DNA from 3 places in the Acidovorax sp. KKS102 genome. Region 1 is predicted to be linked to each of the others. Evidence: predicted binding sites of a transcription regulator. Region 1 holds the regulator's gene; each other region holds the start of a gene.
The links. The regulator LexA, encoded in region 1, represses DNA repair genes until DNA is damaged. The targets are predictions, from matches to a motif close to ACTGTATNNNNATACAGT.
Positions count from the first base shown of each region.

Region 2: C380_RS07950 (DNA topoisomerase IV subunit B) is a predicted target of LexA. The motif match lies at 3,855-3,872, and genes of this name have one in related genera.
Region 3: recA (recombinase RecA) is a predicted target of LexA. The motif match lies at 1,909-1,926, and genes of this name have one in related genera.

Region 1 is NC_018708.1:2,754,518-2,760,988, forward strand. It holds gene lpxK (tetraacyldisaccharide 4'-kinase) at 1-65, shown strand, start outside; gene C380_RS12625 (Trm112 family protein) at 94-276, shown strand; gene kdsB (3-deoxy-manno-octulosonate cytidylyltransferase) at 273-1,112, shown strand; gene adk (adenylate kinase) at 1,366-2,022, shown strand; gene C380_RS12640 (DUF6152 family protein) at 2,175-2,645, opposite strand; gene C380_RS12645 (hypothetical protein) at 2,687-3,106, opposite strand; gene C380_RS12650 (asparaginase) at 3,127-4,086, opposite strand; gene lexA (transcriptional repressor LexA) at 4,170-4,844, shown strand; gene C380_RS12660 (D-2-hydroxyacid dehydrogenase family protein) at 5,971-6,471, shown strand, end outside.
Region 2 is NC_018708.1:1,736,543-1,743,013, forward strand. It holds gene bamC (outer membrane protein assembly factor BamC) at 1-752, opposite strand, end outside; gene dapA (4-hydroxy-tetrahydrodipicolinate synthase) at 800-1,696, opposite strand; gene C380_RS07940 (bifunctional 2-polyprenyl-6-hydroxyphenol methylase/3-demethylubiquinol 3-O-methyltransferase UbiG) at 1,727-2,290, opposite strand; gene C380_RS25260 (hypothetical protein) at 2,381-2,536, opposite strand; gene C380_RS07945 (MFS transporter) at 2,558-3,775, opposite strand; gene C380_RS07950 (DNA topoisomerase IV subunit B) at 3,906-5,888, shown strand; gene C380_RS07955 (lytic transglycosylase domain-containing protein) at 5,922-6,471, shown strand, end outside.
Region 3 is NC_018708.1:5,062,536-5,069,006, reverse strand. It holds gene C380_RS23300 (tripartite tricarboxylate transporter substrate binding protein) at 1-294, opposite strand, end outside; gene C380_RS23295 (LysR substrate-binding domain-containing protein) at 404-1,351, shown strand; gene C380_RS23290 (MarR family winged helix-turn-helix transcriptional regulator) at 1,324-1,845, opposite strand; gene recA (recombinase RecA) at 1,985-3,061, shown strand; gene recX (recombination regulator RecX) at 3,146-3,604, shown strand; gene argC (N-acetyl-gamma-glutamyl-phosphate reductase) at 3,658-4,590, opposite strand; gene sucC (ADP-forming succinate--CoA ligase subunit beta) at 4,794-5,954, shown strand; gene sucD (succinate--CoA ligase subunit alpha) at 5,970-6,471, shown strand, end outside.

The DNA.
Region 1 (6,471 bases):
GGCTCCATCAAGCAGTCGCCGGCTCCGCAGCCCAAAGGCCGCCGCTATCATCTGCCCCTGCCTGAACGAACCCACCCGGAAAGCCTCTTCCCCATGGACCCCAAACTGCTTGAACTGCTGGTCTGCCCCGTCACCAAAGGCCCTTTGACGTATGACCGCGAGGCTCAGGAACTTGTCTCGCGCAGCGCGCGGCTGGCCTACCCGGTGCGCGACGGAATCCCGGTGCTGCTGGAGAATGAAGCCCGCCCCCTGACCGACGAGGAACTGGAGCAGTGAGCGCCCCCGTAGTCCCCGCAGCCAACAACCCCTTTACCGTGCTGATACCGGCACGCATGGCGTCGAGCCGCTTGCCCGACAAGCCCCTGGCGGACATTGCGGGCCTGCCCATGGTGGTGCGCGTAGCCCAGCGCGCTGCGCAGAGCGCCGCAGTCCGCGTGGTGGTGGCTGCAGACGACGCCCGCATCCTGCAAGCCTGCGCAGCCCATGGTGTGGCTGCCGTCATGACCCGCGCCGACCACGCCAGCGGCAGTGACCGGCTGGCCGAGGCCTGCACACAACTGGGGCTGCAGGGCGACGATATCGTTGTCAACGTGCAGGGCGACGAGCCCCTGATAGACCCCGCGCTCATCAATGCAGTGGCCGCCCTGCTGCAAGATCGAGATGGTCAATACGGCCAGCGCCCTGGAGCCAGCATGGGCACCGCCGCCCATGCCATCGCGTCCCTGGCCGACTACACCAACCCCAACGTGGTGAAGGTGGTGCTGGACGCGCGGGGCCTGGCCCATTACTTCAGCCGCGCGCCCATCCCTTTTGGGCGCGACCATACTGGCACGGCCTGGTGGCAGGGTGCAGCACAGGCCGCCCAGCCCGGCGTGAAGGCACTGCAAGGCTTTGCACCGCTACGCCACGTGGGGATCTACAGCTATCGCGCGGGGTTTCTGCGGGAGTTTCCACAATTGGCGCCTGCGCCGACCGAGGCCATCGAGGCGCTGGAACAGCTCCGTGCACTGTGGCACGGCCACCGCATCGCCGTTCACCTGGCAGACGCGGCGCCGGGCCCTGGCGTGGACACGCCAGAGGACCTGGAGCAGGTCCGCGCGCTGTTTCGCTGACAGTTTTCAGGCGCCAACGGTCCGCGTTGGCATGCATGTTGGATACACCCGGGGTCGCACCGATGACCCTCGCAGCGCTTCCATGGAGGCACCGGCCAAGAAACGGTCACCCATGTAAGTCCGCGCAAGGTGGTCACATGCTATCCTCAACTGTAACGAGAGCACCGCATCCCGGGCGCACAGAACGGCTTCAGGCGCCCTTCGAACGTCCCCGCCAGCGGCGCCACCCGATTTCTAACCTTCGAGGACATCCATGAGACTGATTCTGTTGGGCGCGCCTGGCGCCGGAAAGGGCACGCAAGCCACATTCATCTGCCAGAAGTACGGCATCCCCCAGATCTCCACCGGCGACATGCTGCGTGCCGCCGTCAAGGCTGGCACTCCCTTGGGCCTGCAGGCCAAGGCCGTGATGGACTCGGGCGCCCTGGTCAGCGACGACATCATCATCGGGCTCGTCAAGGAGCGCATCACGCAGCCCGACTGCGCCAACGGCTTCCTGTTTGATGGCTTCCCCCGCACCATTCCGCAGGCCGACGCCATGAAGGCCGCCGGCGTCAAGCTCGACTACGTGCTCGAAATCGATGTGCCCTTTGACGCCATCATCGAACGCATGAGCGGCCGCCGCTCGCACCCTGCCAGCGGCCGGACCTACCACGTCAAGTTCAACCCACCCAAGGTCGAAGGCAAGGATGACGTGACCGGTGAAGAACTGATCCAGCGCGAAGACGACAAGGAAGAAACCGTCAAGAAGCGCCTGCAGGTCTACAGCGACCAGACGCGCCCCCTGGTGGATTACTACAGCAACTGGGCCAAGGCCGAACCCGCCGCAGCGCCCAAGTACCGCGCCATCAGCGGTACGGGCAGCGTGGACGAGATCACCGCACGCGCGCTGCAGGCGCTGGCCAGCTGATGCAATGAACCAAGGGCCAAGATCCGCCTGACGCACGTTGGGCGCTCAAGCCTCCTGAAAGCGACGCACTGCACCAGGGCGTCGCTTTTTTCATGAAACGCCCCGCCGCGCGGTGGCCGCGACAGCCACCCGCTGCGGGCACGTGCCTGGCATCAGGCGGGGCTGGACCGCAAGCCGTAGGCTTTGCCGTCCACAAACAGGTATTCGGCGCGCAGCACTGCCTCGCCCTTTTCGTCCCGCAGGCCAAAGCCCACCACAGACACGGCCGTACCCGGCTTGATCTCTGGCACCTGCCAGGCCTGCATACGAGTCAACGGAGCCAGCTCAACCTCCCAGACGCGGTCCTTGCGGGTGGGCAGCACGGTTTTGGCCAGTAGTGCGCGTCCGTCCACCGGCGCGGTCTGCGCAGGCACAGGCCGCTGGGCAAGATCTGAAGGCAACCGGAGCGCAGCGGGCAATTCCAGCTCCAGCTCTGCATGCGGGTTTTGCCACCGCACTTTGCGCGCCGTGCCCTCCAGATACAGCGGTCGGTCCGCATCAAAACTGCTCCAGCCGTGGTGCGCGTGTGCCCCCAAAGGCAAGGCACTCGCGGCGATCAGCACATGACGACGTTGCAAGCCCATAAAGACTCCCGTAGGAACAAAACCCGATTCAAGGGGCCATATCAAAGGTACGCAATCCAGCGGCCACAGGCCACCACCGACAGCCAGATCACGGTGGACACCAGCATCTGCAAGCGTGCCAACCCATCCAGGCGTACAAGCGAACCGCGTGCATGAAACCACGCCGCGTTGCAGCCCGCAAGCATTAACAACAGCATCTTCAAGGTAAAAGCGCGGTTGCTGAGCAGCTCCGCAGGCTGGGTGGCAAACATCAGCAGCCCCGACGCTGCGGCCAATCCGAAGCCGCACAGCGCCACAGTGAGACTCAGCCGCGCGAGGTCTTTCACCGGCAGTGCCGCACCACGTCCGAAGACCCGCAACTCCAGCAGCAGCAGATTGCCCAGCAGCAACGCAATACCGATGATGTGGACGACCTCCAGCGCGGGGTAAGCCCAGGCGTGTGTCTTGAGTGCGGTGAACACGGCTGCCGGCCCTTCTTAGATCAATGCATCCGCAGCAAATCCAGCATCAGGGCAACCCGCGCCTTCACCGGCGACAGGCCTTGCGAGGCGGGAAGCACATCACCCGGCTTGGGCAGCACCTGCCCCTCCGCGCAGCGGGTGGAGCGCACCACCCGCACTCCGGCGTTCTGCGCGCGCACCAAAGCGGCCTCCAAATCGTGGTGGATCGTGCCATTGCCGGTGCAGGCCACCACCAGGCCCTGCACGCCCTCTCGCACCAGCGCATCCACCGCCCTGCCCGATGCCCCCGCATGGTTCATGACGATTTCCACCCACGGCCAAGTCGCAGCGCTCACTATATTATTCATAGCACCATCGACATTATTTACCGGCACTACTGGGCTATTGCATGCCCAACGGACCACACACTCTTCCACCCACCCCAGAGGTCCAGCATCCCCCGAGCTGAAGGCATTGACGCGGTAGGGATGCACTTTTTGCACATGCCGTGCGCCATGCACTTCACCCGCCGCAACAGCCAGCACACCTGTGGCACCTGGCGCCAATACCGTTGCCACCGCGTCCAGCAGGTTCTGGGGGCCATCGGGGGTCAAGGCTGTGGCAGGCCGCATCGCGCAGGTCAGCACCACGGGTTTGGCGGCGTCCAGCACTTCGTGCAAGAACCACGCCGTTTCTTCCAGGGTGTCCGTACCATGGGTGATGACCAACCCCTTCACCTCCGGGTCATTCAGGTGGTGGGCGCACCGCAATGCCAGCGTGCGCCACACCTCGCCATCCATGTCCTTGCTGTCGATCTGCGCTACTTGCTCTGCAACCAAGGCGCCCCCTGCCAGAGCCTGCAGACCGGGCACAGCCGTCAGCAGTTGTTCCACGCCCACCTGCGCGGCGGTGTAGCCAATGTTGTCCCCCGCTTGGGCCGAGGTGCCCGCAATCGTGCCACCGGTGCCCAAAACCACAATTTTTTGCCCACTCACTTGCATACTCCGAAAAACTGGTGAAAAATACAGTTACTGGATTAAAAAACAGTTGTTCATCACTGTAACCGCCCGCACCGGAAACCACCATGCTCGACAACCCCAAACTCACCGCCCGCCAGCAGCAGATTCTGGATCTCATCCAGACCGCTATCGCACGCACCGGCGCGCCTCCCACCCGCGCAGAAATCGCGGCCGAGCTGGGTTTCAAGTCAGCCAATGCGGCAGAAGAACACCTTCAGGCTCTTGCCCGTAAAGGGGTGATTGAGCTGGTCAGCGGCACCTCACGGGGCATCCGCCTGCGCAGCGACACGGTGCGCTCCATCAACGCCGCGCGCGGCAGTCAGTTCAGCCTGCCCATCCCGGGCCTGTCGCAACTGGTCTTGCCTTTGGTAGGCCGGGTGGCTGCGGGGTCGCCCATTCTCGCGCAGGAACATGTAGGCCAGACCTACAGCGTAGAAAACAGCCTCTTCCAGCACAAGCCCGATTACCTGCTCAAGGTGCGGGGCATGTCCATGCGTGACGCAGGCATCATGGATGGCGATTTGCTGGCCGTTCAGTCCACCCGCGAAGCCCGCAACGGCCAGATCATCGTGGCCCGACTGGGTGACGACGTCACTGTCAAGCGCCTTCGCCGCACCGCCAACGCCATTGAATTACTGCCCGAGAACCCCGACTACCCTGTGATCGTGGTGCAGCCGGGTGAGCCCTTCGAAATCGAAGGTCTGGCAGTGGGTCTTATCCGCAACACCATGCTGATGTAGTGCACGCGCTCAGGGGCCGCACCGTGGGTGGCGGGCGTTTGGTGGACAGATTCTGATCAGTACACCAGCCCTGCGATGCGGGTCCCGTTGAGTGCCAAAAACTCCCAAGCAATGCGTGATGAATCGGCGGAGCAGCTGGCTGCACCGCAAGGGATGGTCTCGCGCTGCTTTTGGGTGTTTTGGTACTCAGCCACTCTGCAATCCTGCCTATGTTCAACCCCCGACTTTCGGAGTTTTCACATGGGAATTGCTTTGTTCACCCTTTCTGCCCTGCAGAGCCCTGTTCGCAGCCTCAAAAAGCTGTTTGCGAGTGCGGAGCAAACGCCCGCAGGTAGGATGGCCCTACGGGCGCAAGCAGAGACGAGAGAGCCCACTGAATCTGGGAATGCATCGCCCTTTATTTTCCAAAGACGGGCTACAGACGTTGCGGCACTTCATCGTGCTGAACAGCACCAAGGACAACGCGCCCCTCGCGGGAACTGGCCTTTTACGGTCAAACCACCTGCACGAGCGCCAGAAAGTCCTGCCCGTTCGCCCGACACGCACCGCTCTTTTCTGCCAACGCACATGGCAGGTAGCAAACGGCAAGCTTTCCTATCAGCGGTGGGGACGACCTCCTGCAGCCCACGAACAACAAAAGTGCTGCGCCGGACTTCTGATGCCGCAGGTACCGGACGCCTAGTGATTGCAGGCCGGATGGCAGATGTCTGCGCAGAGCTGGACCGTTTGGCGGCATCCGAGGCTCTCAGGGCCTGATTTACTGGACATTGCGGGCGGTTAAGGTGGCAAACGCTCCTGCGTCCCGACCACTGTGGCGGCCTCGTCTTCAGATTACGGAGCTACCGCCGATGAGGTGGTGTGAGGACCGTCCCCACAGCCCCAAGGCTGGTGCAGAGCCGTACCAGATCTTGATCGACACCAAACACTGACGCCAGCCTGCGCCAATCGTGCGGTCGTGCGGTCGTGCGGTCGTGCGGTCGTGCGGTCGTGCGGTCGTGCGGTCGTGCGGAGTGATACGGCCATTTCCGGTATCTGCGCAGCACTCCGTCACCAAAAATTGGAGACTTTGGCTTGGCCACAGGGCTCAGGTGGCTCTTCCCTGCGCCCGCCAAGGCACAATGTCGGGATGAATATTGTGATCCTCGACGATTACCAGGATGCAGTGCGCAAGCTGCATTGCGCATCGCGGCTCGACGCATACACCGCCAAGGTCTACACCAACACGGTCAAGGGGCTGGGGCAACTTTCGGTGCGTCTCAAAGATGCAGACATCATCGTGCTGATCCGTGAACGGACCCAGATCACGCGCCAATTGGTCGAGAAGCTCCCTCGGCTCAAGCTCATTGCACAAACCGGCAAGATTGGCAGCCACATTGATGTGGCGGCATGTACCGAGCGCGGCATTGCCGTGGCAGAGGGAGTTGGATCCCCTGTGGCACCCGCTGAGCTGACCTGGGCCCTGGTGATGGCCTCCATGCGCCGACTGCCCCAGTACATCTCCAACCTCAAGCATGGCGCCTGGCAGCAGTCTGGTCTCAAGACCGCCTCGATGCCCGCCAACTTCGGGATCGGCAACGTGCTGAGGGGCAAGACCCTGGGTATCTGGGGCTATGGCCGCATCGGACAA
Region 2 (6,471 bases), 1.0 Mb from region 1:
GCCATGCGGGCGGCCTGGGTGCGTGGTGCGGGGGCTGCGGCGACAGCCTTGGACTGCTCCTGGCTCACGCCCAGCTTGACCATCAGGCGGCGCAGGAATTCGGTTTCGAGTTCCGGGTCGGAGGGGCGAGGCTGCCAGACGGTGCTGTCCTTGGTGACGTTGCCATAGACCTCGACCATCCCGCGGTGGGTGATGTAGATCTCGGTGCCTCCATTGGCATTGCGTTCCAGCCGGGTGCGGAACTTGTCCCGTTCGCCGGTGGAGTACAGGGACTCCATCAGCTTGCCGATGGTGGAACGGATGAAATCCTGCGGCAGCTTGGCGCGGTTCTCAGCCCAGTCGGTCTCCATGATGCCGACATTGGCCTCTGACTGGGCCAGCGTGAAGCCACTTTCCAGCCAGAAGTCGCGCACGGGCTCCCACAGCTTGTCGGCAGGGCGGTTGACCACCAGCCAGCGCTGGTTGCCATCGCGCTCGATGCGCACGTCGCCCAGCTGCAGGGCCGCCGCGTTGGCGTTGCCCGACGGCTGCGCTGCCTGGCCGGCCTGCATGGCGGCGGCAGAGACCGAGCCACCCGGCATGGCGTAGCGCGAGTCGCGCGACAGCTGGGTGAGGTCCGGTGGGACTTCCAGCGACGAGCCCTTGGCGGCGCTCTTGTAGTCGATCTTGTCGCCTTCCAGAATGCTGGTGGAGCAGGCGGACAGGGCCATGGCGAGGGCCAGCAGGCTGAGGCGGGTGGTAGCAGCTTTCACGCGGAAATCCTTGGGAAGTGTCTCTGAGAGCGGGCGCAAAGCCCGAATTAGATCAGGCCGCTGGTGCGCAGTGCCGACTCGACCACAGCCTCATTGCTGCTGGCCAGGGGCGTCATGGGCAGGCGCATGGTGCCGCCACACAGGCCCATGCGGGCCATGGCCCACTTGACCGGGATGGGGTTGGCTTCGACGAACAGGTTCTTGTGCACGGGCATCAGCTTGAACTGGATTTCCATGGCCCGGCGCGCGTCGCCCGCCAGGGCGGCCACACACAGCTCGTGCATCAGGCGCGGGGCCACGTTGGCCGTCACGCTGATGTTGCCGTGGCCACCGCAGAGCATCAGGGCCACGGCGGTCGGGTCGTCGCCCGAGTACACGCCAAAGCCCTTGGGCACGTCGCGGATGAGCCACTGGGCGCGCTCAATGTTGCCGGTGGCTTCCTTGATGCCGATGATGCCGGGCACCTGGGCCAGGCGCAGCACGGTGTCGTGCTGCATATCGGCCACCGAGCGGCCGGGCACGTTGTACAGCACGATGGGCAGGTCGCCCGTGGCTTCGGCGATGGCCTTGAAGTGCTGGTACTGGCCTTCTTGGGTGGGCTTGTTGTAGTAGGGCACTACCTGCAGCTGGCTGTCGGCCCCCACGCCGCGCGCGAACTTGGCCAGTTCGATGGCCTCGGCGGTGGAGTTGGCGCCGCAGCCGGCCATGATGGGCACGCGCTTGGCGGCCTGTTCCACGGCCACGCGGATGATTTCGCAGTGTTCTTCCACGTTCACGGTGGGGGACTCGCCCGTGGTGCCCACCACGCCGATGCAATCGGTGCCTTCGGCGATGTGCCAGTCGATCAGTTTGCGCAAGGTGGGGTAGTCCACGCTACCGTCCTCATGCATGGGGGTGACGAGGGCGACGATGCTGCCGGTGAGTGGCACGGAAGAAGAAGTCATGTCCGCAGTGGTAAACGGTAAAAGGGCATTCTAACTAGCCCCGATGGGCAAAAGATGTCGTGAGGGTCCGCCCGCCTGCGGGAGTTCCCGTACGGCCGTGATGCGTTGCACGAAACGCGCAGGTTCGTCGATGAAGCCGTCTTCATAACCTACCACGCGCAATTCCTTGCACACGTGCAGCAGCTCGCCGGGCGTCAGCAGAAACTCAGGCCGGGCGGGGCGCCCCACGGTTTCGTTGCCCTGGGCAAAGGTTTCATAGACCAGCACCCCGCCCGGCGCCACGCTGGCCACGATGGTGGGCAGCAAGGGGCGCCACAGGTAGTTGGTGACGACCACGCCACCAAACTGGCGGCCTGCAAAAGGCCAGGGGCCGTTTTCGATGTCGGCTTGCACCAGCTCGCCCAGCCTTTCGCTGGCGGCCAGCGCCTCGGCCGACCGGTCCACGCCGACCACGGTGTGCCCCAGTTCGCGCAGATGCCGCAGGTGGCGCCCTGCGCCGCAGGCAACGTCCAGCACAGTGCTGTGGGGAGCGATCAGGTGGCTCCAGCGCCGCACCCATTCCGAGGGGGCCTCTGTACCGTGCGTACTGTGCATACCGTGCATGAGACTATAAAAATGATAGCTACCTGCGCATGATCCACTAGCGCTTGCGGCCAAAAACGCTTGAAAATGTTGCGGAGCAGGTCAAAAACACGCCCACATCTGGTCGGCCATCATCACCATGAATTCGGGCACGGTGTAAAAGCCAAACACCACCAGGCACAGCAGCACGGCCACGGCGCCGCCCAGCCAGCGCAGGGCGCGCGGCGTGGTTTTGCGGGGCGGGGTGGTGTGGCTCATGCAGGGAGGGGGGCCAAAAGGTCAGGCGGGTTGTGGGCTGCTGCGCGAGATCGGGCTTTCCTTGACCGGCAAGTTCACCAGCCCGGCAAAAATTCCCAGACCAATCGCGATGTACCAGACGATATCGTAGCTGCCGGTAGCGTCATACAGATAGCCCCCCAGCCAGACGCCCAGGAAGCTGCCGATCTGGTGGCTGAAGAACACAAAGCCGCCCAGCATCGACAAATGCTGCACGCCGAAGATCTGCGCGATGGTGGCATTGGTGGGCGGCACGGTGGACAGCCACAGCGCGCCCATCACCGCCGAGAACACGTACACCGACAGCGGCGACAGCGGCACCAGCAGGAAGATGCTGATTGCCACCGCACGGGCAAAGTAAATGAAGGCAAGGATGTGGCGCTTGGGCATGCGCTGGCCCAGCGTGCCCGCGATGTAGGTGCCAAATACGTTGAACAGCCCGATCAGCGCCAGCGCATAGCTGGCCACCTGGGGCGACAGGCCGTGGTCCTTGAGGTAGCTGGGCATGTGCACGCCAATGAACACCACCTGAAAGCCGCACACAAAGTAGCCCGCCATCAGCAGATTGAAGCTGGGGTAGCGAAAGGCCTCGCCCAGCGCCTGCGCAATGGTCTGGTCGCGCTTGACCGGGGTCGTGCCCTTGAAGCCCGGCTCCCGCAGGCCAAAGGCCAGCGGCACGATCAGCAGCACGGCCATCGACAACGCCAGCAGCGCTTGCTGCCAGCCCAGGCCCGCGATGAGCCAGCCTTCCACCGGCACCATCAGAAACTGCCCGAACGAGCCCGCTGCCGCCGCTACGCCCATGGCCCACGAGCGCTTTTCGGGCGCAATCTGCCGCCCCAGCACGCCGTAAATCACCGCATAGGTGGTGCCCGCCTGGGCCGCGCCAATCAGCACGCCCGCCGTCAGTGCAAATAACGTGGGCGTGGGCGACAGGGCCATGCCTGCCAGGCCCAAGGCATACAACACCGCACCACCCAGCAGGACGCGGAAGGCCCCAAACCGGTCGGCCGCCATGCCCGCAAAGATCCCGATCAGGCCCCAGGACAGGTTCTGGATGGCGATGGCCAGGGCGAACGACTGGCGCGTCCAGCCCATCTCCTGGGTGATGGGAAGCAGCCACAGCCCGAACCCGTGGCGGGTGCCCATGGACAGGGTCACGATGGCCGCGCCGCAGGCCAGCACCTGGAACATGGATAGTTTGGGAGGATTCATATGCATGCGCAGGAATGTAGCCAGATTGTGTGAAACGCGCTGATACACCCGCGACCAATACAGTTGCCGCCAGGGTCGCGCGAAGACTGTCTTTTTATCCAGCTCCAGGGCGGTGGCCGCACTACAATCCGCCGCTATGTCTGCCAAACCGTCTTCTGCTTCCGCCAGCGAATATTCCGAAGGTTCGATCCGCGTGCTCAAGGGCCTGGAGCCCGTCAAGCAGCGCCCGGGCATGTACACCCGCACCGACAACCCCCTGCACATCATCCAGGAGGTGCTGGACAACGCCGCCGACGAGGCGCTGGCCGGGTACGGCAAGAAGATCCGCGTCACCCTGCACGCCGACGGCTCTGTCAGTGTGGAAGACGACGGCCGGGGCATCCCCTTCGGCCTGCACCCCGAGGAAAACGCTCCAGTGATCGAGCTGGTCTTCACCCGCCTGCACGCGGGCGGCAAGTTCGACAAGGGCAAGGGCGGGGCTTACAGCTTCTCGGGCGGCCTGCATGGCGTGGGCGTGTCGGTCACCAACGCGCTGGCCACCCGGCTGGAGGCCACCAGCTACCGCGAGGGCAAGGTGGCGCGTCTGGTGTTTGCCGCTGGCGACGTGATCGAGCCCCTGGTGGCCCGGCCGCTGGAGGCGGGCGAGCGCAAGCAGGGCACCTCGGTGCGCGTGTGGCCCGACGCCAAATATTTCGAATCCAGCGCCCTGCCCATGGGCGAGCTGACCCACCTGCTGCGCAGCAAGGCCGTGCTCATGCCCGGCGTGACGGTGCAGCTGGTCAACGAGAAAACCCGCGACACGCAAACGTGGCAGTACAAAGGCGGCCTGCGCGACTACCTGATGCAGACGCTGAACGGCGATCCGGTGATCCCGCTGTTCGAGGGCGAGGGTTTTGCCGACCGCAACAACGAAAGTTTTGCCGAAGGCGAGGGCGCCGCCTGGGCCGTGGCCTTCACCGAAGACGGTCAGCCCATGCGCGAGAGCTACGTCAACCTGATTCCCACCAGCGCGGGCGGCACGCACGAAAGCGGCCTGCGCGACGGCCTGTTCAACGCCGTCAAGAGCTTCATCGAACTGCACAGTCTGTTGCCCAAGGGCGTGAAGCTGCTGCCCGAGGACGTGTTTGCGCGCGCCAGCTATGTGCTCTCGGCCAAAGTGCTGGACCCGCAGTTCCAGGGCCAGATCAAGGAGCGCCTGAATTCGCGCGACGCGGTGCGCCTGGTCAGCGGTTTTGTGCGTCCGGCGCTGGAGCTGTGGCTCAACCAGCACGTCGAATACGGCAAGAAGCTCGCTGAGCTGGCCATCAAGGCCGCGCAGACGCGCCAGAAGGCGGGCCAGAAGGTTGAAAAGCGCAAGGGCTCGGGCGTGGCTGTGCTGCCCGGCAAGCTCACCGACTGCGAAAGCCGCGACACGGCGCACAACGAAGTGTTCCTGGTCGAGGGCGACTCGGCTGGTGGCAGCGCCAAGATGGGCCGCGACAAGGAAAGCCAAGCCATCCTGCCGCTGCGCGGCAAGGTGCTCAACACCTGGGAGGTGGAGCGCGACCGCCTGTTTGCCAACAACGAAATCCACGACATCTCGGTAGCCATTGGCGTGGACCCGCACGGCCCCAACGACACCCCCGACCTGAGCGGCCTGCGCTATGGCAAGGTCTGCATCCTGTCCGATGCCGACGTGGACGGCTCGCACATCCAGGTGCTGCTGCTCACGCTGTTCTTCCGCCATTTCCCCAAGCTCATCGAGGCTGGCCACATCTACGTGGCGCGCCCGCCGCTGTTCCGTGTGGACGTGCCCGCGCGTGGCAAGAAGCCTGCGGCCAAGATGTACGCGCTGGACGAAGGCGAGTTGGCCGCCATTCTGGACAAGGCCGAAAAGGACGGCGTGCCGCGCGAGAAGTGCCAGATCAGCCGCTTCAAGGGCCTGGGCGAGATGAACGCCGAGCAGCTGTGGGAAACCACGCTCAACCCCGACACCCGCCGCCTGCTGCCCGTGCAGCTGGGCGACATGGACTTTGCCGCCACCGAGGGGCTCATCACCAAGCTCATGGGCAAGGGCGAAGCCGCCGCGCGCCGCGAACTGATGGAGCTGCATGGCGATGCGGTCGAGGTCGATATCTGAAGAGCAGCGTCATACGCGCCCGAGCCGCCTGCCATGACCTCATTTCGCCAAATCGGCCGCTTGCGCTGGTATGTGTTGGGTTGTTTGCTCTGCTTTTTGCAGCAAACGGCCCGTGCAGACCTGTGGGCGCATGTGGACGAGCGTGGCGTGACGCACTTTGCGGCGGAGCAGGTCGATGCGCGCTACCAGCTGTTTTTTCGCGGCAACGACTTTGACTCAACGCGGGACACACCGGCCAATGCTTCGCCCATGCCCTACGCGCTGCCCGCAGCGGGCGCGCGCCTGCTGGCGTTTTTCGACATTGCGCCGGACTACAAGCGCGTCAAGCACCACCTGCGCGCTGCGTCCACCCAGCATGGCGTGGACTATGAGCTGCTGCAGGCCGTGATCGCCACCGAGTCCGGCTTTGACGCCGCCGCCGTATCGCCCAAGGGCGCCGTGGGCCTGATGCAGGTGATGCCCGCCACGGCCAGCCGCTTTGGCGTGAGTGCGGACAAGAAGCGCACGGTGGAGCAAAAACTGGCCGACCCCGCTGTGAACGTGCCCACCGGCACCCGCTACCTGCGCTACCTGCTGGACCTGT
Region 3 (6,471 bases), 2.3 Mb from region 1:
GGGGTTCACCCCATGGGTGGACAGCGTGGCCACCCCCAGGGTCAGGCCGTCTGCGGGAGCCCGCGCTACTTCGGCCATGCCGATGGAGCCGCCTGCGCCGCCCCGGTTCTCCAGCACCACGGGCTGCTTGAGGATGCGCGCCAGCGGCTCTTGCAGGCTGCGGGCCGTGATGTCGGTCGCTCCGCCCGGGGGGAAGGGCACGATGATGCGCAGGGGCTTGCCCTCTTGCGCCAAGGATATTCCAGGAACGAAAGATACAGCGGCCAGCGCTGAGAGCATATGACGGCGTTGCATGGAGGATTCTCCTATTGGGGAGACTCAAGGTTACGGAGGCTGCTCCCAATCAACAAGCAATGGTTGGGCCTGATAACATTCCATACTGGAATGTTCAAGCGCTGAGCCCATGTCCTCCCTCCGCCGGTTGTCGCCCCCTTTGCACCTGTTGCGCGCGTTCTCTATGGTCACGCGGTTTGGCAGCGTCTCCCGCGCGGCCGACGCCCTGCACCTCACCCAAAGCGCGGTCAGCAAGCAGGTCAAGGAACTGGAGGGCTGGGTGGGCGTACCGTTGTTCGAGCGCAGCCGCAAGCGCCTGGCGCTGACCCCCGCGGGCGAGCGCTACGAGAAGGCCGTGCGCGGCGTGCTGGCGCAGCTGGAGGCGGCCACACTGGAGCTGATCACCAGCGATGACGGCGGCGGCGCGCTGCACCTGTCCAGCCTGCCCACGTTTGCCGCCAAGTGGCTCATCCCGCGCCTGCCCCAGTTCCAGCAGCAGCATCCGCAAATCACGCTGCACTTTGTGCCCTATGTGCACAGCTACGACTTCACCCGGCCCGAGCTGGACTGCGCCATTCTGTTCGGCGACGGCCACTGGCCCGGCGCGCACGCCCACCACATCACTGGCAACGAGGTGGCGCTGATTGCCCCCCGCACCAAGGTGGCCGACTGGCCCATCCACACCCCGCGCGATGTGGCCCGCTACACCCTGCTGCGCCACGTGACCGTGCCTGAGGCGTGGCTGCGCTGGAGCGAGACACACGGGGTGGAGGGCCTCATCGACCCGCTGGCCGGGCCGCAGTTCGACCAGTTCCAGACCATGATCCGCGCCGTGATGGCGGGCATGGGCCTGGCGCTGGTGCCGCGTTGCCTGGTGCAGGACGAAATCACAGCGGGCCTGGTGCGCGAGCCCCTGCCCGATGCCGACCTGCGCGGCGGCTACCGCAGCGATGTGGGCTACTGGTTCTGCTACCCCGAAGGCCGCACGCAACTGCACGCGCTGCAGTGCTTCAAGGAATGGTTGCTGGCGTGCGCCGAGCCGGTGGGGGCTCAGACACCCGTATCTCCGCCCGCATAGGCTTCCAGCCCGATCGCCACCACAGTGGCTACGTCTTGGCCCACCTCGGCGCGGAACTCTGCCTCGGCCTGCGCCACTGCATCCCGGAACGCTTGCAGCCACGCCAGGCCGGTGGGCGTGAAGCACACGCGGCGCGCCCGCGCATCCAGCGGGTCTACCTGCCGTGTGACCAGCCCCCAGGCCTCGCACTGGTCCACCAGGTTGGCCATGGCCTGCTTGGTCATGCCCGCGCGCTGGGCCAGGTCGGTCAGCCGGTCGCCCTGCAAGGCCAGGTGGCGCGTGATGTGCACATGGGCGGCCGTCACCTGGTCGCGCGCCGCGAGGTTGGACAAGGCTAGAGGCACCTCCACGTTGCGCGCCATCAGCTGCAGCACCCGCGCGTCGAAGCGGCGCAATGCACTGCCCATCAGGCGGCCTAGGTGGGTTTGGCGCCAGCGGTCGTCCGCTCCCGGGGTGGGCGTGGCGGAGACGGTGGCAGGAGAAAAATCGGCCATGCGATATTGTCAGGCAAACTGACTAAAAATCGCTTTATCTGGATTTCATTGCTCGCATAAACTACTGTTCAAGCATCCAGCCTGTGATTAACCGCAGAGCGATGCAAGCATCCAACCTGTTGTTTTCAAGGAGTTTCTCATGGACGTCGCAGTCAAAGGCACCAACCCCGCATTGCCAGTGAACACCGAAAAGGCCAAGGCCCTGGCCGCCGCGCTCGCCCAGATCGAGAAGCAATTTGGCAAGGGCACGATCATGCGCCTGGGTGAAGGCGAGGTGATCGAGGACATCCAGGTGGTCTCCACCGGCTCCTTGGGCCTGGACATTGCCCTGGGCGTGGGCGGCCTGCCCCGCGGCCGTGTGGTCGAGATCTACGGCCCGGAATCGTCGGGCAAGACCACGCTCACGCTGCAGGTGGTGGCCGAGATGCAAAAGCAAGGCGGCACCTGCGCGTTTGTCGATGCCGAGCACGCCCTCGACGTGCAATACGCCCAGAAGCTGGGCGTGCAGCTGTCCGACCTGCTCATCAGCCAGCCCGACACCGGCGAACAAGCCCTGGAAATCGTGGATAGCCTCGTTCGTTCCGGGGCCGTGGACCTGATCATCGTGGACTCGGTGGCCGCACTCACGCCCAAGGCCGAAATCGAAGGCGAAATGGGCGATGCCCTGCCCGGCCTGCAGGCCCGCCTGATGAGCCAGGCGCTGCGCAAACTCACCGCCACGATCAAGAAGACCAACTGCATGGTCATCTTCATCAACCAGATCCGCATGAAGATCGGCGTGATGTTCGGCTCGCCCGAAACGACGACCGGCGGCAATGCGCTGAAGTTCTATGCCTCGGTGCGCCTGGATATCCGCCGCACCGGCACCATCAAGAAGGGCGACGAAGCCATCGGCAACGAGACCAAGGTCAAGGTGGTCAAGAACAAGGTGAGCCCGCCCTTCAAGACGGCCGAGTTCGACATCCTGTTTGGCGAAGGCATCAGCCGCGAAGGCGAGATCATCGACATGGGCGTGAACGCCAAGGTCATCGAAAAGAGCGGCGCCTGGTACGCCTACAACGGCGAGAAGATCGGTCAGGGCCGTGACAACGCCCGCGAGTTTTTGCGTGAAAACCCCGACCTGGCCCGCGAGATCGAGAACAAGGTGCGCGAAGGGCTGGGCATTGCGCTGCTGCCTGGCGCACTGCAGGCTCCAGCAGCGGCTGCCGACGAGTGATTGACGGTTTTTGAAGCCAAATGGCCTGCAGGCGCACATTCCATATGCGCCTGCAGCTATTGAAAATATAGCGTTTGGTCAGCCATGGGATTCATTGCGCTCTCGCTCAAAGGCCGTGCACTGCGGCTGCTGAGCCAGCGCGAACATTCGCGGGCCGAGCTGCAGCGCAAGCTCAGCCCCCATGTGCAAGAGGGCGAAGACCTGGAGGCCGTGCTGGACGACCTGCAGGCCCGGGACTTCATCAGCGAGGCGCGGGTCGTGGAGTCGGTGCTGAACCGGCGCGCCGGTCGCCTGGGTGCATCGCGCATCCGGCAAGAGCTGCAATCCAAAGGGCTGGGCGCAGAGGCCGTGCAGCAGGCCGTGGCCCAGCTGCAGGGCAGCGAACTGGAGCGTGCCCGCGAGGTGTGGCGCCGCAAGTTTGGCGAGCCCGCCGCAGACCCACAAACCCGCGCCAAACAGATGCGCTTCTTGCTGACGCGGGGGTTCTCAGGCGATGTGGTGCGGCGCGCCGTGCAGGGCGCCGACGATTCCGACGAGGGGTGAGCGCACTGCTCACAAGCAGGGCTTTCGCCCCCTTCTGAAGCGCTGGGGTATGGTTACACGCCCAGCATCAACTGCAGGTTCTGCACGGCGGCACCGCTGGCGCCCTTGCCCAGGTTGTCCAGGCGCGCAATGACCACGGCTTGCCGGTATTGCTCGTTGGCAAACACGCGCAGTTCCAGCTTGTTGGTGTCGGTCAGCGTGTCGGCCGCCAGCTTCAAATCGCCGGTGGGCGGCAGCACGCTCACCCATTGTTCGGGCGTGTTGGTGCGGCTGTAGTGGGCAGCCAGCGCGTCGTGCAGGTCGCTGGCCTTGGGGGCGCCGGGCAGCAGGTCCAGGTGTAGCGGCAACTGCACCAGCATGCCCTGGCGGAAGTTGCCCACGGCGGGGATGAACACCGGGCGGCGCGTGAGCCCGGTGTAGCGCAGGATCTCTGGGATGTGCTTGTGCGACAGGCCCAGTGCATACGCTTCATAAGGTGCTGCCGTACCTGCCTCGTACGCTTCGATCATCGTGCGGCCACCGCCGGAGTAGCCCGACACCGAGGGCAGGCTCAAGGGGTAGTCCGCAGGGATCAGGCCCGCATCGACCAGCGGGCGCAAGATGGCAATGGCCCCCGTGGCGTAGCAGCCGGGGTTGGAGACGCGGCTGGCTTCGCGCACTGCCTGTGCCTGCGATGCGGCGAGTTCTGGAAACCCGTACACCCAGCCATCGGCCGTGCGGTGCGCGGTGCTGGCATCGATGACCTTGACTTTGCGGCCCGAACTGCGCTCGATCTCGTCCACCATGGCCACGGTGTCGCGCGCGGCGTCGTCGTGCAGGCACAGCACCACCAGATCCACCCCCGCGATCAGGTCGCGCTTGGCGGCAGGATCTTTGCGCAGCTCGGGCGCAATGCTGACCAGCTCGATCTGCGGCATGGCCTGCAGACGCTCGCGGATCTGCAGGCCTGTGGTGCCGGCTTCGCCATCAATAAAGACTTTGGACATGGAGGTGCTCCTGCAAAAAAGGACGGCAGCGTCTGCCGGCAAAAGGAATGGGAAAGGCTGCGACGCCAACCCTGGATGTAAGCCAGGCACAAGGATGGTGCGTTGCAGCATGATACAGTCGCGGGTTGCCATGTCCCAAGCCCGCGGCCAGACAACTGTTCATGGTAAACGGGTAACTACCACCCTTCCCTGAGAGAGACCTCATGAAGATTCACGAATACCAAGGCAAGGAAATCTTGCGCAATTTTGGTGTGCCCGTTCCGCGTGGCATTCCCGCATTCACGGTGCAAGAAGCCGTGGAAGCAGCCCAGAAGCTCGGCGGCCCCGTGTGGGTGGTCAAGGCCCAGATCCACGCCGGTGGCCGTGGCAAGGGCGGCGGCGTGAAGGTTGCCAAGACCATTGACGACGTGAAGGCTCGCGCCAGCGAAATCCTGGGCATGCAACTGGTCACGCACCAGACCGGCCCTGAAGGCCAGAAGGTCCGCCGCCTGTACATCGAAGACGGCGCCGACATCAAGAACGAACTGTACGTTTCGCTGGTCACCGACCGCGCCACGCAGAAGGTCGCCCTGATCGCTTCGAGCGAAGGCGGCATGGACATTGAGGAAGTGGCCCACTCCACGCCCGAGAAGATCGTCACCGAGATGATCGACCCGCTGACCGGCATCACCGAAGCGCAGAGCCGCAAGGTGGCAGCCGCCATCGGCCTGACCGGCGCTTCCATCGATCAGGCTGTGGACATCTTCGCCAAGATCTACAAGTGCTACATGGACACCGATGCGTCGCTGGTGGAAATCAACCCGCTGAACTGCGACTCCAAGGGCAACCTGATGGCCCTGGACGCGAAGTTCAACTTTGACGCCAACGCCCTGTTCCGCCACCCCGAAATCGTCGCCTTCCGCGATCTGGACGAAGAAGATCCCGCCGAAGTGGAAGCCTCCAAGTTCGACCTGGCCTACATCAGCCTGGACGGCAACATCGGCTGCCTGGTGAACGGCGCTGGCCTGGCCATGGCCACCATGGACACCATCAAGCTGTTCGGCGGCGAGCCCGCCAACTTCCTGGACGTGGGCGGCGGCGCCACCCCCGAGAAGGTGACCGAAGCCTTCAAGATCATGCTCAAAAACCCCAAGGTCAAGGGCATTCTGGTCAACATCTTCGGCGGCATCATGAAGTGCGACACCATCGCCACCGGCGTGATCACCGCCTGCAAGGCCGTGAACCTGAACGTGCCGCTGGTCGTGCGCATGAAGGGTACGAACGAAGAGCTGGGCAAGAAGATGCTGGCCGAGTCCGGCCTGCCCATCATCGCTGCAGACACCATGGCCGAAGCTGCGACCAAGATCGTTGCTGCCGTCAAGTAAGCCCGGAGAACACACATGTCGATCTACATCAACAAAGACACCAAGGTCATCACCCAGGGCATCACGGGCAAGACGGGCCAGTTCCACACCGAGAAGTGCCAGGAATACGCGAACGGCAAGAATGCCTTCGTGGCAGGCGTGAACCCCAAGAAGGCTGGCGAGTCCATCTTCAACATCCCGATCTATGCCTCCGTCAAGGAAGCTGCCCAGCAGACCGGCGCTACCGTGTCGGTGATCTATGTGCCTCCAGCAGGTGCTGCGGACGCCATCTGGGAAGCCGTGGAAGCCGACCTGGACTTGGCCATCTGCATCACCGAAGGCATTCCCGTCAAGGACATGCTGATGGTGCGCAACAAGATGAAGGCCAAGGAAGCTGCTGGCGGCAAGAAGACGCTGCTGCTGGGCCCCAACTGCCCCGGCCTGATCACGCCTGACGAAATCAAGATCGGCATCATGCCCGGCCACATCCACCGCAAGGGCCGTATCGGCGTGGTGTCCCGCTCGGGCACGCTGACGT